DNA from 2 places in the Paenibacillus lacisediminis genome. Region 1 is predicted to be linked to the other one. Evidence: predicted binding sites of a transcription regulator. Region 1 holds the regulator's gene; the other holds the start of a gene.

What was found. The regulator Rex, encoded in region 1, represses fermentation and respiration genes when NADH is low (regulators of the CRP and FNR family bind a similar motif). The targets are predictions, from matches to a motif close to TTGTGAAATATTTCACAA.
Region 2: adhE (bifunctional acetaldehyde-CoA/alcohol dehydrogenase) is a predicted target of Rex. The motif match lies at 4,273-4,290, and genes of this name have one in related genera.

What each region holds. Positions count from the first base shown of each region.
Region 1 covers NZ_JBKIAX020000021.1:79,449-87,445, reverse strand. Annotated here, with positions in the region: gene dinG (ATP-dependent DNA helicase DinG) at 1-2,432, shown strand, start outside; gene ACLD72_RS28120 (redox-sensing transcriptional repressor Rex) at 2,445-3,101, shown strand; gene ACLD72_RS28115 (amidohydrolase) at 3,091-4,389, shown strand; gene ACLD72_RS28110 (cell wall elongation regulator TseB-like domain-containing protein) at 4,865-5,350, shown strand; gene ACLD72_RS28105 (phosphotransferase) at 5,494-6,489, shown strand; gene ACLD72_RS28100 (hypothetical protein) at 6,670-7,203, shown strand; gene ACLD72_RS28095 (AAA family ATPase) at 7,196-7,997, shown strand, end outside.
Region 2 covers NZ_JBKIAX020000010.1:204,297-212,293, reverse strand. Annotated here, with positions in the region: gene pflB (formate C-acetyltransferase) at 1-1,213, opposite strand, end outside; gene adhE (bifunctional acetaldehyde-CoA/alcohol dehydrogenase) at 1,507-4,122, opposite strand; gene ACLD72_RS20115 (Crp/Fnr family transcriptional regulator) at 4,463-5,179, shown strand; gene ACLD72_RS20110 (formate/nitrite transporter family protein) at 5,602-6,411, opposite strand; gene nirD (nitrite reductase small subunit NirD) at 6,503-6,850, opposite strand; gene nirB (nitrite reductase large subunit NirB) at 6,884-7,997, opposite strand, start outside.

The sequences.
Region 1 (7,997 bases):
ACGCCTTGGCGACGGCGCTGATCTTCCTGAAATGCCTGGAGGAATGCGAGCGGCTGCCGCTTTTGACGCTGCAGCGCCTCGCGGATTTGTTTGCGGGCGAGGACAGTGATCTCGGTTGGTTTTTTGACGCCATGGTCCAGGAGAAGGAACGCGAAACCGAGCAAAGCGATGACGGTTACATCTACTACCGCCAATTCGCATTGCAGGCGGAGGATTGGATGGATATCGAATCTCCGCGGGGCGTTATGGCGGAGAATCCGCTGGAGGGTGTGTCCTTCGAGCAGTTCATGGAGCAGGTAAGGGAGCGCTTGCGCGAAAGGCTGCCCCAATACGAGGAGCGGGACGCGCAAAACAAGATGCTGGAGAAAGTGAGCCAGGCTTTTGCCGAGGATAAGCACCTGCTGATCGAAGCGGGCACCGGAACGGGGAAATCGCTTGGTTATTTGCTGCCCGCTATTTATCACAGCGTCAAACGGGAAGAAAAAGTGATGGTTAGCACGCATACCATCAATCTGCAGGAGCAGCTGCGGGAAAGAGATGTTCCGCTGCTTACCGAAGTGGTGCCGTTTCCTTTCCTGGCTGCCGTATTCAAAGGAAGGCAGCATTATTTGTGCTTGCGCAAATTTGAACATAAAATAAATAGAAAAGACTTTGCTACGCCGAAAGAAGAGGTGATGACGGCGGCGCAAATGATCGTGTGGCTGACACAAACGGTCAACGGCGACGATGAAGAGCTCAATTTGGGCAATCGCGGCGGCGATTTCTGGGAAACGGTGGCCAGCGAGTCGGACTCCTGCCTCGGACGGTCCTGCCCGTGGTTCCGCAAATGCTTTTACCACCGGGCCAAACATGAAGCCGGGGTAGCCGATGTGGTCATTACGAACCACTCCAAGCTGTTTACCGATATCCAGGCCGGGCATCAGCTGTTGCCGGGGTACGAGCGCTTGGTCATCGACGAAGCGCATCATTTGGAGGATGTGGCAGGCAAACATCTGGGCATTCATATGAAGTATTTTACCGTCATTCATACGCTTACCCGGCTGTTCAAGGACAGCAAGACCGGCCAGTTGCCGAATCTCCGCATCGCTTTGCAAGCGGCGGGAGGTGAAAAAACGGGCGAATGGTGCTCTGTCATCGACGAAATGTACCCGACGCTGATCGATGTGAAGGAGAGCTGGGACAAGCTCAGCGAGCTGTTGTTTGCGCTCATGCCGGAACGGAGTGACGCGGCGCCCGGCGATCCGGGGCAATTCGTTTACCGTCTGCTTCCGCTAAAGAAACCGCAGGAATGGGATAAGCTGTCGGCGCTGGAGAACCAGATTTACGTCGCGCTTGGGGACGTGCTTCGCAAGGGCGACCGCATGCTCGCCCAAATCCGGGAAGATCAGGAGGATTTCGGCTCCGAAAGCCTGATGACCGACATCAACGGTTTATTCAAGGATTTGGCCAACGAGCGGGAAGCGCTGCGTTTCTTCATGAAGCTGGAGAGCGAGGAGACGGTTTACTGGATGGAAGCGAACGGGAATTTCCGCAGCCGCTCCTTGCAGATGTATGCCGTTCCGATCGACGTTAGCGCACAGCTAAAGGAATATTTTTTCGACAGGAAAAAAAGCGTGGTGATGACCTCGGCAACCCTGTCGGTCGACAAGTCGTTCCAATATATGATCGAACAGTTGGGACTGACGGAAGCGGCCGAGCAAGAGCGGCTGAACACGACGATGCTGCCGTCGCCGTTTGATTACCGGAACCAGGCGCTGCTCGTTATTCCGCGCGATTTTCCAAGCGTGAAGGGGAGCGTGGGCGACGATCATTTCGTCAGTACGCTGGTGCATTCGCTCGCCGATACCGCAGTGGCGACTAAAGGCCGCATGCTGGTGCTGTTTACGTCTTACCGGATGCTGCGGCAGGTGTATGATCCGCTGAAGGAGCTGCTGTCGCCGCAGGGGATCACGGTTATCGGCCAAGGCATGGACAGCGGCAGCCGCAGCAAGCTGACAAGGCGGTTCCAGGGCCAGGCGGCGTCCGTGCTGCTGGGAACGAGCAGCTTCTGGGAAGGCGTGGACATTCCGGGCGAAGCTTTGACGAGCTTGGCGATCGTCCGCCTGCCTTTCCAGCCCCCCAACCATCCGCTGGTGGAAGCGAAAAGCGAACGGCTGCAGAAGGAGAAGAAAAATCCTTTCATGAAACTGTCCGTGCCCCAGGCGGTCATCCGCTTTAAGCAGGGATTTGGCAGGCTCGTCCGCTCCTCGCAGGACCGGGGGATCGTGGTTGTTTACGATACCCGCATCTTGGAATCTTACTATGGGAAATACTTTTTATATTCACTGCCCGGGCCGAAGATGGAGCATATGCCGCTCTCTCAGATGGTTCCGCGCATATCGGAATGGTTAAGTCCGGGAGACGAAGACGTTTCTAAGTCTGCGTCAGAATAGGGGGATAAACGTATGAAATCCGAAAAAATTTCCGATGCCGTAGTACGCCGGCTGCCGGTGTATTTGCGCTTTCTCAACGAACTGAGCCGGCGCGAGGTGCCTACGGTTTCCTCACAGGAGCTCGGCCAGAAGCTCGACCTCAATCCGGCCCAGATCCGCAAAGATCTGGCCTACTTTGGCGATTTCGGGCGAAAGGGCATCGGCTACGATGTCGCGTATTTGATCGAGAAAATCCAGGAAATTCTCAATCTGGACCAACAGGTCAACGTTGCGCTGGTCGGCGCCGGTAATTTGGGGCACGCGCTTTCGAATTACAACGCTTATTTGAAGGACAACATGAAAATCGTGGCGGTGTTTGACGCGTCTCCGGCGAAGATCGGCACGCAGATCAATAACATCACAATCCAGCCGATCGAAGAGCTGACGGAAACGGTGCGGGAGAAAAATATCCGGATCGGGATTATTACCGTGCCTGATTTTGAAGCGCAGCGCGTGGCGGATCAACTGGTGGCGGCGGGAATCGGGGCGATTCTGAACTTTGCCCCTACAATTCTGAAGGTGCCGCCGGAAGTCCGCATTCATGCCGCCGATTTCACGACCGATTTGCTCAGTTTGGCGTATTACTTGGATAACGGAAACGGAAAGGAACAACCTGCTCATGAGTCGTAAATGGTTAATCAAGAACGGAACCTTTGTCGTGTTCGACCAGGCCCGTTCTATTGTTAAAGGCTATATGCTCGTTGAGGGCGATACGATCTCCTATATCGGCGAGCAGCTTCCGGAAGGCGCGGCAGACGCGGAAACTTTTGACGGAAACGGGCTGCTGTTTATGCCGGGGCTGATCAACACGCATGGCCATGCGGCGATGTCGCTATTGCGCGGTTACGGCGACGACATGGTGCTGCAGACATGGCTTCAGGAAAAAATGTGGCCGATGGAAGCCAAATTCACCGCCGGCGACGTGTACGCCGGGACGGCGTTGGCTGTGCTGGAGATGCTTAAGGGCGGGACGACCACCTTCCTGGACATGTACGACCATATGGATGAAGTGGCCAAAGTCGTGCAGGAATCGGGCATTCGGGCTGTGCTGATGCGCGGCGTTATCGGGTTGTGCCCGTCGGATGTGCAGCAGCAGAAGCTGAACGAAGCGATCGCGTTTGCGAAAAATTGGCACGGTCAAGCGGACGGCCGAATCACGACGATGATTTCGCCGCATGGGCCGTACACGTGTCCGCCGGAATTTTTCGAGAAATTCGTGCAAGCGGCTCATGATCTGGATCTGCCGATGCATACGCATATGTCAGAGACGCGGGCGGAAGTGGAGCAAAACGTGAACGATTACGGGGTCAGACCGGTTCAGCATTTGCTGAACCTCGGGATGTTCTCCCGCCCATCGCTGCTTGCTCACGCCGTGCATTTGACCGATGAAGAGATCGAGATTTTGGCGGCGCATAACGTGGCGGTGTCGCACAATCCCGGCAGTAACCTGAAGCTGGCCAGCGGCGTGGCGCGAGTACCGGAACTGCTAGGCAAAGGCGTGGTCGTGTCGCTTGGGACGGACGGGGCCGCCAGCAACAACAACCTTGATATGTTGGAGGAGGTCCGCCTTGCCGCGTTGATCCACAAAGGCGTTTCCGGCGATCCTACCGCCGTTCCGGCGCTGGAAGCCCTCAAAATGGGTACGGAATACGGAGCGAAATCGGTGTTTTTGCCGAATACGGGGAAACTTGCGGCCGGCATGAAGGCGGATTTTATCGCGCTGAATACGGAACAGGCCCATTTCCTGCCAAGGACGGATTACGTTTCCCATGTCGTCTATTCGGCCGGTTCCAAAGACGTAGAGCATGTGTGGGTTAACGGTGAGCAGGTGGTCAAACACGGGGCTTGCCTTACCCTCGACGAGGAGCGTATCCGCCATGAGGCGCAGGCGGCCTTCGAAGGGCTGCTGGCCCGGTAGAGGTTTGGTCTTGAACGGTGCGTGAGGTTGCAGTTGCAGCAGTGTGGCTAGGGTCGTGATCGTGTTGCGGTTGCAGTTGCAGCAGTGGCTTTGGTCATGATCGTGGCTGTGACTGAGCCTGTGATTGCGCCTATGGCTGCGTTAATGACTGCGTTAATGACTGCGTTAATGACTGCGTCAATGCCTAAGCCTGCGATTGCGCCGATTTAGCGGTAAAAAAAGGCGTTATTTTCGGATTTGAAGAGGTCTCGGCCACAATAAGGGACATTTTTGTCGTTATTTTCCTGCCCTGGCCGTGATTAAGGTGGATATTGCCGTCTTCGGAGGAAATAAGGCCTAAATTTACCGCTATTTTGCGGACACAAGGTAAAATTGTTCGAATAACGACCCAAATTACCGTTATTTTTCTGCGATTGTGCGAGTATGTGCGAATGGTGGGTTTAAACGACTGGCTACAGGGGAAAGGAAGAGAAGGTTGAGAAAGAGAACCAAGTGGCTCCTGCTTTCGCTGCTGATTTTAGTGATCGTGCTTTTTGCCCTTCACCGTTTTTATATCTATGTTCTTCAAGATACTTGGGCAAGCGAGAATGCAGTGATAGAGCAGGCGAAACAGGAGACGGACCTGGTCCAGGGCGATAAAGTCTGGAAATCGGTATGGGACGAAGTGTGCTGGGTGGTGCAGGGCAAAGACGCATCCGGCCGCGCGATGATGGTGTGGCTGCGGGAAGGGCATACACCCGAGGTGCGGCTGCTTTCGGAAGGCGTGTCGGAGGACCAGGTGCGGGCGATCATCAACAAAGGCCTGCCCGGAATCAATATCGTCAGGCTAGTGCCCGGCATCTATAATGAACGGCTGGTGTGGCAGTTGTTTTATAAACAAAAGGATCATCATTACTACCGTTTTTATGATTTCGGCACCGGCGAAGCGTTAGAGGATGTATTTACGCTTCCGAACCGCTGATCCTCCATGGCGTTAACCGAATAAGAGATTTGAAGCATACGGTTTCTATGTTCAGTTGCTTGAACGTGGAAGCCGTTTTTTTGTAATATAGAAACAAACGTTCGCTATGCATGATCATTTTATTTTTTAGGAGGGGTATGCACTTGGCGGGTTCTGATCAAATGCTGCACGAGGAAGGTATTTATAACGATTTAAGAAAATCGTTTCAGGACTATTTTGGATTACGTATCCTGCACGCAACCACGATCAAACGCGGCTGGCTTAATTTAAAATGGAAAGTTGCAACGGATTCCGGAGAATATGTTCTTAAACAATACAATAAAGAAAGGTATCGGTTATACAATCCGAGCCAGCTTTCTATTGCGCTTTCCCAGCAAATAAGATTATTCCGCCAAGGTATTGCCTGTCCTAATATTGTTACATACCAAGACCAAATCTTGCTGGAGTCCGAGCATGGGGAAAAATTCATTGTCATGCAATATTGTAAAGGGAAACTGGTCCCTCCGGGGGAGGTCAACTCCTCTCAAATTCATGATTTAGGGAGAATGGCGGGCAAAATGCACCGGCTGCTGAATGACGGAACGCTTGCCAGGAGAAACGCCCCAAATTTTATACCGCCAAGTCGTGAGGAACGTTTAACTTATTGGAAATCGGTCTGGGCTCAAGCGGAAGCGGCAGGTAAAACGAACATTCTCGAACCTATCGAAAAACAACTTTTGGCCACCGAATTGGCGGATGTGGAAGTTTTTGCGGGAATACCGCAAGGTTGGGCACACCGCGATTTATGGGTGGATAATTTGTTGTTTGACGATCATCGGTTATCGGCTATTTTGGATTTCGACCGGCTCAATTTTGAATATCCCTGGCTTGATGTTGCTCGGGCGACCATGTCATGCGCCTTTAAGGAGACTCTGGATGTTTCTTTAGCTGCGGCGTTTCTTCAAGGATATGGCGAAGAATGCCCGTTGCAGGAAGGATTGTTGGTTCGCTCGTTGCAACTGTTGTGGTATATGGAAAGTGTTTGGTGGATTAATGAAAAGATGGATCAACACAGCGTCCCGCCTGCCCGGTTCGCCAAAGAAATGGGGTGGCTCGCCGACCATCTAAACGAATTGCCTGTTCTGCTTGAGAATATGTAGCAGTGAACCCATTTAAAATTTGAAATATAGTCATACTTTTTTTCGATAATTGATAGATCATGTGATATACTCTTATTTGTGGATTTGATATATGGTTTGATATATCGAAAATTATATCCGATAAGCAATGGTTTTTGCTAAAAGTAACCATATCAGAAATATAGATAAGGGGGACATCACGTGAAACTGCGTATTGGACCAATTGTATCGAGTGTTGTCATTTCCGCCGTATTACTGTTTGGCGGATGGTTCATATATCGGCAGTGGGCGATTGAGCGTCCGCTGGAAAATATCGTAAAAACTTATGATGGCGTAAACGGCGTTCAGTTGGATATTAAGCCGAATGAACTTGCCGTGAAGCTGGATCTCGCACCCGGGACGGATCTCGGCAATCTGGTAAAGAAAATAGAACAAGACGGAAAGTGGCAAATCGGCAGCCGGACGCTGAAGCTGGACGTGAAAGATCATTCCTCGCCGGTTTTGGACGAGTTGTGGCAGAAGGCGCTGTTCAGCGTGGCGCAGGCGATGGAAACAAAGAAGTATACGGAAATCACGTCCGCGCTGGAGCAGATGGAGCAGGCGAACGCCAAGGTGACGGCCAGAGCGGAGATGGACGAGGATAATGTCTACATTACGCTGACGGACGGACAAGCCAGCAAGTTTATCATTTTGCCGCGGACTCCGGAACGATTGGGGGCATGGCCGAATGCGTAAATGGATGGTAGAGGCGGCGGTAGGATTTATTCCGGTGCTGCTCGTGTTCATGGCGATCGTTGGTTATAACGTCGTGCCGCTTGTGATTTTATTTGTTTTGTTCGGCGTGTTGTTTGCGGCGATCAAAATGCGCGGGGGCGGAATTGCGATCGGAGCGGCCCAGCAGCGGAAAAGCCAGCAAAGAGGCCCGGCCAAGCTGACGTTCGAGGAAATCGGCGGCCAGGAGAGCGCTAAGCAGGAATTGCGCGAAGCGCTTGATTTTATGGTGCGCCACGAGGAAATCAGCAAATTTGGCATCCGGCCGATCAAAGGGATTTTGTTGACGGGTCCTCCCGGGACCGGGAAAACGCTGCTGGCGAAAGCAGCCGCACAGCATACCAACGCGGTGTTCGTGGCGGCTTCGGGCTCCGAATTTGTGGAGATGTACGTCGGTGTGGGCGCGAGCCGCATCCGCGACCTGTTTAAGGAAGCGAAGACGCGCGCGGCCAAAGAAAATAAGGAGAACGCGGTTATTTTCATCGATGAGATCGAGGTGATCGGCGGCAAACGGGAAGGCGGACAGCAGCGCGAATACGACCAGACGCTGAACCAGCTCCTGACGGAGATGGACGGCATTTATTCGTCTGACGCGCCGCGCATTCTCCTGATCGCCGCGACCAACCGTAAGGAAATGCTGGACGGCGCTTTGCTCCGGCCGGGCCGTTTTGACCGGCATATTCAGGTCGATCTGCCCGATAAAAAGGGCCGGCTTCACATTCTGGAGCTGCATGCGAAAAACAAGCCGATGCACGAAA
Region 2 (7,997 bases), on a different contig from region 1:
TCAAGTCGTCGTTTTCGTATTGGATCGAGCTGGTCTCGATCGATACTTTGGCGCAATATTTCTTGAACGCGTCAGGCAATTGTTCCGACCAAAGCACTGTCAGGTTTGGTTCCGGAGCCGGGCCGAGATTGTACAGCGTGTGCAGGAAGCGGAAACTGTTTTTCGTAACGAGCGTTTTGCCGTTCACCGACATGCCGCCAAGCGATTCCGTTACCCAAGTCGGGTCGCCGCTGAACAGTTCGTTGTAGTCCGGAGTTCTCAGGAATTTCACGATCCGCAGCTTCATGACGAAATGGTCGGCCAGTTCTTGCGCGGTTTCTTCGGTCAGCGTTCCTTCGGCCAGGTCGCGTTCGATATAAGCGTCCAGGAAGGAGGATACGCGTCCAAGGGACATTGCGGCGCCGTCCTGTTCCTTAACGGCTGCCAGATAACCGAAATAGAGCCATTGGAAAGCTTCTTTTGCGTTGTTTGCCGGTCTGGAAATGTCGAATCCGTACATTTCTCCCATCTGTTTCAGTTCGCCGAGTGCGCGAATTTGTTCGGACAGTTCTTCGCGAAGGCGAATCACATCCTCGTCGATGACATCCACTTCGAGAGCTTTCAGTTCCTGTTGTTTTTGCTTGATCAGGAAATCCACGCCGTACAGCGCCACCCGGCGATAGTCGCCGATGATCCGGCCGCGGCCGTAAGCGTCGGGAAGCCCGGTAATAATGCCGGCTTTACGAGCCGCTCTCATTTCCGATGTATAAGCATCAAAAACGCCTTGGTTGTGCGTTTTGCGAATATGCGTAAACAAGTCGATAATTTCCTGCGGCAGCTCATAGCCGTAAGCCTTACAGGAGTTGACAACCATGTTGATCCCGCCGAACGGGCGAATCGTGCGTTGGAAAGGGGCCGAGCCCTGTACGCCTACGATTTGTTCCTTGTCCTTATCCAAATACCCCGCAGCGTGGGAAGTAATCGTGGATGGCGTGTTGACGTCCACATCCAGCACCCCGCCGGCTTCCCGTTCTTGCTTGGACAGCTGCGACACGATTTCCCACAAAGCTTTCGTGTTGGCCGTCGCGCCTGCCAAGAAGGACTCGTCGCCTTCATAAGGTTTGATGTTGGTTTGGATGAAATCGCGGGTGTTCACTTCTTTCATCCATTTGCCCGGTTTGAATCCTCTCCAAGCATTGTCCACGGTTTGTACTTCTTTTTCGATCACCGACATCTTTATTCCCTCCATTTATGTTTTGGTCGCGGTTCGAAGGATATGTACCGCGCCTCATGATCCCTTAAAATTTGTGATATTTTTCACATAAAATACGTGACGAATTTCACATTAATTGCGTTAAATGAACCTGATAAGAGGCTTCGATGAGTCCCGTTGCTTTTCCCGGGTTCATCCGTCATAAAACTTTGAGGGATCATTTATACTGTAATCATAGCTTAACTTGCCGAATAAGATTGTGAGAAATATCACACATAGTGATATTTCTCACGTTTTCAAAGGCCTTTGTTCACTTAATTTTCAAATCTTCCGTAGAAAGCGTCGCGGTAGACTTCCGCCAGCTCCGTCACCAGCGGCAGCTTCGGATTGGCGGTCGTGCATTGGTCTTCGAACGCGCGGTCGGCCAAATAATCTACGCGCGATTCGAATACTTTCGGGTCGAAACCGAGATCCTGGAATGTTTCCGGAATACCGAGCTTTCTGTTCAGGTCGCGAATCGCATTGATCAGGCTCTTCACGCCTTCTTCCGTCGTCCGCGCCGGCAAGCCCAGGATGCGGGCGATTTCCGCGTAACGTTCGTCGGCTGTGAAGTGCGTGTATTTCGGCCATGCGGCAAACTTCGTCGGCTTCTTGGCGTTGTAGCGGATGACGTGCGGCATCAGGATCGCATTGGTCCGGCCATGCGCCGTATGGAATTCGCCGCCCCATTTATGGGCTAAGCTATGGTTGATGCCAAGGAATGCATTGGAGAACGCCATCCCCGCGATCGTCGAAGCGTTGTGCATTTTTTCGCGGGCCAGTTCGTCGCCGGTCAGCGCCGATTTTTCAAGGTACTGGAAGACGAGCTGGATCGCTTTAATGCATAGTCCGTCCGTGTAGTCGTTGGCCATTACGGATACGTAAGCCTCGATCGCATGCGTCAGAACGTCCATCCCCGTGTCGGCCACCGCGGTTTTCGGCAGGCTGTACACGAATACCGGGTCGATGATCGCCACGTCCGGCGTCAGTTCGTAATCGGCCAAAGGATACTTCGTATTGCCTTTGATTTTGTCCGTGATGACGGCAAACGACGTTACTTCCGAGCCCGTTCCCGAGGTCGTCGGAATGGCCACGAATTTCGCTTTTTGTCCGAGTCGCGGATACTTGTAAAGGCGTTTGCGGATATCCATGAATTTTTGCTTCAGGTTAAAGAAATCTTCATCCGGATATTCATAGAACAGCCACATCCCTTTCGCCGCATCCATCGCCGACCCGCCGCCGAGAGCGATAATGCAGTCCGGTTGGAACTTCGCCATCATCTCCTTACCGTGTTCCACCGTCGTTGTCGACGGGTCCGGTTCGACATCCGAAAACACTTCGATCGCTACCGGCGTTTGGCGTTGACGGAGGTAATGCTCGACTCTTTCCACGTAACCCAGCTTCACCATCATCGGGTCAGTAACGATCATTACGCGGGAGATGTCCGGCATTTTGGCCAAATATTGCGTCGAGTTTTTCTCAAAATAAATTTTGCTTGGCACTTTAAACCACTGCATATTCACGGTACGACGGTTCACCCTTTTCACGTTGATCAGATTGACGGCCGTAACGTTCGACGATGTCGAGTTGCGCCCGTAGGACCCGCAGCCGAGCGTCAGCGAAGGCAGGTTCGAGTTGTAAATGTCGCCGATGCCGCCTTGCGAGGAAGGCTGGTTCACCAAAATCCGGCAGGTCGGCATCCGGTCGGAGAATTTCTGGATGATTTCCTGGTTGTTCGAATGAATGACCGAAGAGTGGCCCATACCGCCGAACTCCACGACTTCCAACGCGCGTTCGATGCCTTGCTCGGCGTTTTTCACTTTATAGCAAGCGAGCACCGGGCTAAGCTTCTCCGCGGAAAGCGGGAATTTCGGACCGACGCCTTCAATTTCGGCGACGAGGATTTTCGTTCCGGCCGGCACGTCGATACCGCACATTTCCGCGATCTTCGTTGCCGGCTGTCCAACGATCGCCGGGTTCACCGCGCATTTATCGGCGATGATCGCGCCTGCCGTCAGTTTTGCCGCTTCATCTTTGTTTACGAAATAGCAACCGTTGGCGATCATTTTCTTTTTCACTTGGTCGAATACGGGTTCCTCAATAATGACCGCTTGTTCGGAAGCGCAAATCATGCCGTTGTCAAACGTTTTGGAAAGAATCAGATCGTTGACGGCTTGATCGAGATTCGCGCTCTTCTCAATGAAGCAAGGTACGTTGCCGGGGCCGACGCCAAGGGCCGGTTTGCCGCAGCTGTACGCCGCTTTTACCATCGCGGAACCGCCGGTAGCGAGGATGCAGGCTACGTCCGGATGGTTCATCAAAGCGTTCGTGCGGTCCATCGACGGATTTTCGATCCATTGGATGCAGTCGGCGGGGGCCCCGTGTTTCACCGCAGCCTCCAGCAATATTTCAGCGGCTTCCGCGCTGCATTTTTGAGCGGATGGATGGAAGCCGAAGATGATCGGGTTGCGGGTTTTTATCGCAATCAGCGACTTGAAAATCGTGGTCGACGTAGGGTTCGTCACCGGCGTAATCCCCATGATGATCCCGACTGGCTCGGCGATTTTCTGGAAGCTGTCAAAATCGTTGTCCTCAATGACGCCTACCGTTTTGTCGTATTTGATGTTGTGGTAAATGTACTCCGTAGCGAACATGTTTTTAATGATTTTGTCTTCGTACACCCCGCGCCCGGTCTCCTCCACCGCCATCTTCGCGAGATGCATGTGTTTGTCAAGACCCGCCAGGGCCATCGCCTGCACAATGCCGTCAATCTGCTCCTGCGTCATGCTCATGAACGCCTCGGAAGCTTTTTTCGCTTTGTCGATCAAAGTTTGGATGTAAGCTTCCGGAGTGGGCTGGGCTTTCGTCGTCGCTTCATTTTTTACGGCCATTTCTCTCATCCTCCTGAGTTTGGTAAGGATCAACCTGCAGTTAAGACGGTTATCAACAAGTTCGTGAAATTTTTCACTTGCAAGTTCATCCTTAAAAGATGTGTTTTTTCTTTTTATGTTTTGATCATAGCATAGGGATGCGATTTTGTATAGTGAATTTTTTCACAAAGTATAAAAAGTTCTGAAATATTTTCGCTTATGATGCAAATTTCGTGAATTTAGTCACAATGTTAGAATTTCGACACTTTTTCGCTCTTTCAAGCCCCCAAATTTTGCAATAATCGTTATATAATTAATTAAAAATTTCATAAAAATCAGAAATATAAAGGGGAAATCCAAGATGAGTGAAATCGTAAACGCCACCCTGCCCCGCGGTAACACGAGCTGTTTTACAGAACAAAACTTCAACCGCCTTCTCGTCACAATGAAAGATAAAGCATATCCCGAGGGGACGCATTTGTTCTGGGAAGGTGATTTTTCCGATAAACTGTTTTACATCAAACGCGGACGCGTCAAGCTAACCAAATCGACCGACGAAGGCAAAGAACTCATTTTGTATATGTACGGACGCGGCGACATGGTTGGCCAGGCTGATCCGTTCTTCAGCACCAAGCACAGCTTCACGGCCGAGGTGATCGAAGACTGCGAAATCGGCGTGATCGATCAAAAAGATCTTGAAATCATGATATGCCAGCACTGCGATTTTGCGATCGACTTCATGAAATGGATGGGCATCCACCATCGCCTGACGCAGACGAAATTCCGCGATTTAATGATGTACGGTAAGCCGGGCGCTCTTTGCTCGACGCTGATCCGCCTCAGCAACACATACGGGGAACAGCATGGGGACACGATTCTGATCAACAAAAAAATCACCCACACCGACTTGTCCAACATGATCGGAGCTACGCGCGAAAGCGTCAACCGGATGCTCAGCGACCTGCGCAAAAAGGATGCACTCGAATACGAGAACGGCATGATCGTCATCAAAGATATGGTCATGCTGCAAGATATTTGCCATTGCGAGCTGTGCCCGAACGAAATTTGCCGGATCTGACCCGCCGTGTGCCTGGCTATATGTGCCTGTCTTTATATGTAAAGCCGTCCCGATTTACGGGACGCTTTTTTTGTCTGGCCGCGTTCTGGACGAAAACGTAAGAAAAACGCCTAACGGCGTCCTTTAATGGCTCTGACTTCTACTTTGGACGTTACTCTAACGGACAACAGCGACCTTATCCGCCTATTTCCCGGGTATTTCCCAGCCTAACGGACACAGGCGGCCCTATTTCGCTCTAAACCCGTTCATCCAGGACGATTTGAGGTAAATAACGTCATCTGTGTCCTTTACATTTTGCAAACCTTCGTTTTTTCCTCAAATAACGGCTCTGGTGTCCCTTAGCCCCCTGATTCCTCTTCTCCTTCCTCGGAATTTTATACTTTCTGATACGTCAAAAAAAAACCGGCTCGGGATGAGCCGGTTTATGCTGCTTTTCCATCTTTCGTTGGTTTCGCCTTCTTGCGCACCGGGGATATGAACCAATACGCCATGCCCACAAATACCGCGCCGCCGATAATATTGCCCAGCGTCACCGGGATCATATTGTGAAACCAGCCAGCGAGCGTAATCGTGTCAGGGTGGTTTGGCAGTAGCAGCGACAAACTGAGCAGCGTCATATTTGCCACGCTATGCTCGTACCCGCTGGCGATAAAGGCGTATAGACACCACCAGATCAACACCAGCTTGGCGATATCTTCCTTGGCGCGGTTCGCCATCCATAACGCAAGGCAAACGAGCCAGTTACACAGAATGCCGCGGAAAAACAGTTCGGTGACCGGAGCGCCCATCTTCTTCGCGGCAGAGGCAAAAATAAGATGCTCCGGCGCCGCCGTTTTGAACAGCCCGCTGCCGACGATCAGCAAACAAAGCACAACCGCCCCCGCCAGGTTGCCGAGAAACACGACCGTCCAGTTTTTCGCCGTATCGCCTACCGTTGTCCGCCTCGCCAGCGTGCTTGCCGCAAAAAACATATTGTTCCCGGTAAACAGCTCCGAACCGGCAAAAACGACCAGCGTCAGGGCAAGTCCGAAGGACATCCCCATCAGCATCGTCTGGTATGGCGATTTCGCCGCGGCCAGCGGCGCACCGATGCTGAAGATGAGAATAATGCCGAGCCCGACGTAAGCGCCGGCCAGCATGGCCGAAACGATATACTTCGGCAAGCTTTCATTCATTTTTTCCTTTTTCTTGACTGCCGTTTCCACAATGGCTTCCACATTTGGCGTATACATTGCCGTTTCCTCCCCTTATGCGTGTCCTCCATTGAAAGCAAGCGCGGCGATTCCTGAGAGCAGGGTCACCGCGCTTACGATCTTGCAGGGCCTATACTTGCTGCAAGGCGCTGACGGCGATCGACACCTGTCCGCCCTCCACCTTGACCGGGAACATCGGCACTTGTCCGCTGTCCGGGGCCTGGACCAGGCCGGTCGTCAGATCGATTTTCCAATCGTAGAGCGGGTCGTAAAGGTAATGCCCGGATACGATTCCTTCGGCCAGCGGCCCGCCTTTCGGATGAGGATTTTGATTCAGGGCGGCGAAGATGCGCCCGTCAGATAAACGGAACACCGCCAATTCATGGCCTCCTGCTTCCACCACGCGCCCGATCTGGGGCAGAAACTGCTCCACGGGCCCCACCGGGAAAAATGTCTCTTTACTCATGTCCTTGTTCATGCTCCTCTTCCCCTTTCCTGTCATCCGTCCGGTTTAGTTCATCTGTTCGCTCATTTCCAGGCTGTGGAACAGCTTGCCGCGCGTTTCGTTGTCGTTTAGCATCTTTTTCCACGGGTCCGAAACCTGCTTCAAGGCAAACTCAACGCGTTCTACCAAAGCTTTACGATTTTCCGCATCGTCCACTACCGCCGCGCGGATATTGTCCAGCCCCATCCGTTCAACCCACTCCGACGTTCTTTCCAGGTAGTTGCCGGTTTCGCGGTAATGCTGGATAATGGCTGCGCACAGCTCGATCAGCTCCTCATCGGTCTTCACCTTACACAGCGAATCCGCAAGCCGGGCCTTGATCCCTCCGTTACCGCCGATAAAGATTTCCCATCCGCCGTCGTTGCCGACGATCCCGATATCCTTCGTGCACGATTCGGCGCAGTTGCGCGGGCAGCCGTTCACCGCCATTTTGAATTTAGCCGGAAAATCAAGCCGTTCGAATTTGCGTTCGAGCTGCGCGCCCATACCCATCGAATCCTGTGTGCCGAACCGGCAAAACTGCGAGCCGACGCAGGTTTTCACCGTGCGGAGCGATTTGGCGTAGGCGTATCCCGACGGCATGTCGAGCTCGGCCCACACTTTCGGCAAGTCTTCCTTTTTCACACCGATCAAGTCCAGCCGCTGGCCGCCGGTAACCTTTACGACCTTCACATCGTATTTCAGCGATACGTCGGCGATTTTCTTCAGGTCCTCCGGCGTCGTCACGCCGCCGTACATCCGCGGTACAACAGTGTAAGTCCCATCCTTCTGAATGTTGGCGCTCATCCGTTCGTTCACGAAACGCGATTCCTTTTCGTCCTCGTGCGTGTCCGGGTACAACATGCCGAGATAATAGTTGATGGCCGGGCGGCATTTCGAGCAGCCCTCCGGCTGGCTCCAGCCAAGCACGTTCATCACTTCTTTGGTCGTCTGCAGCCCTTTCGCCTTGATCTCAGCCACGATTTCATCACGGCTCAGCGTCGTGCAGCTGCATATGCCCTGTTTCGCCGCCGACTCAAATCCGTCTCCCAGCACGTATTGCAATATTTGCTCAACCACCGGCTTGCAGCCTCCGCAAGACCGGGTCGCCCCCGTGCAGGCTTTGATCTCGTCGACGGTC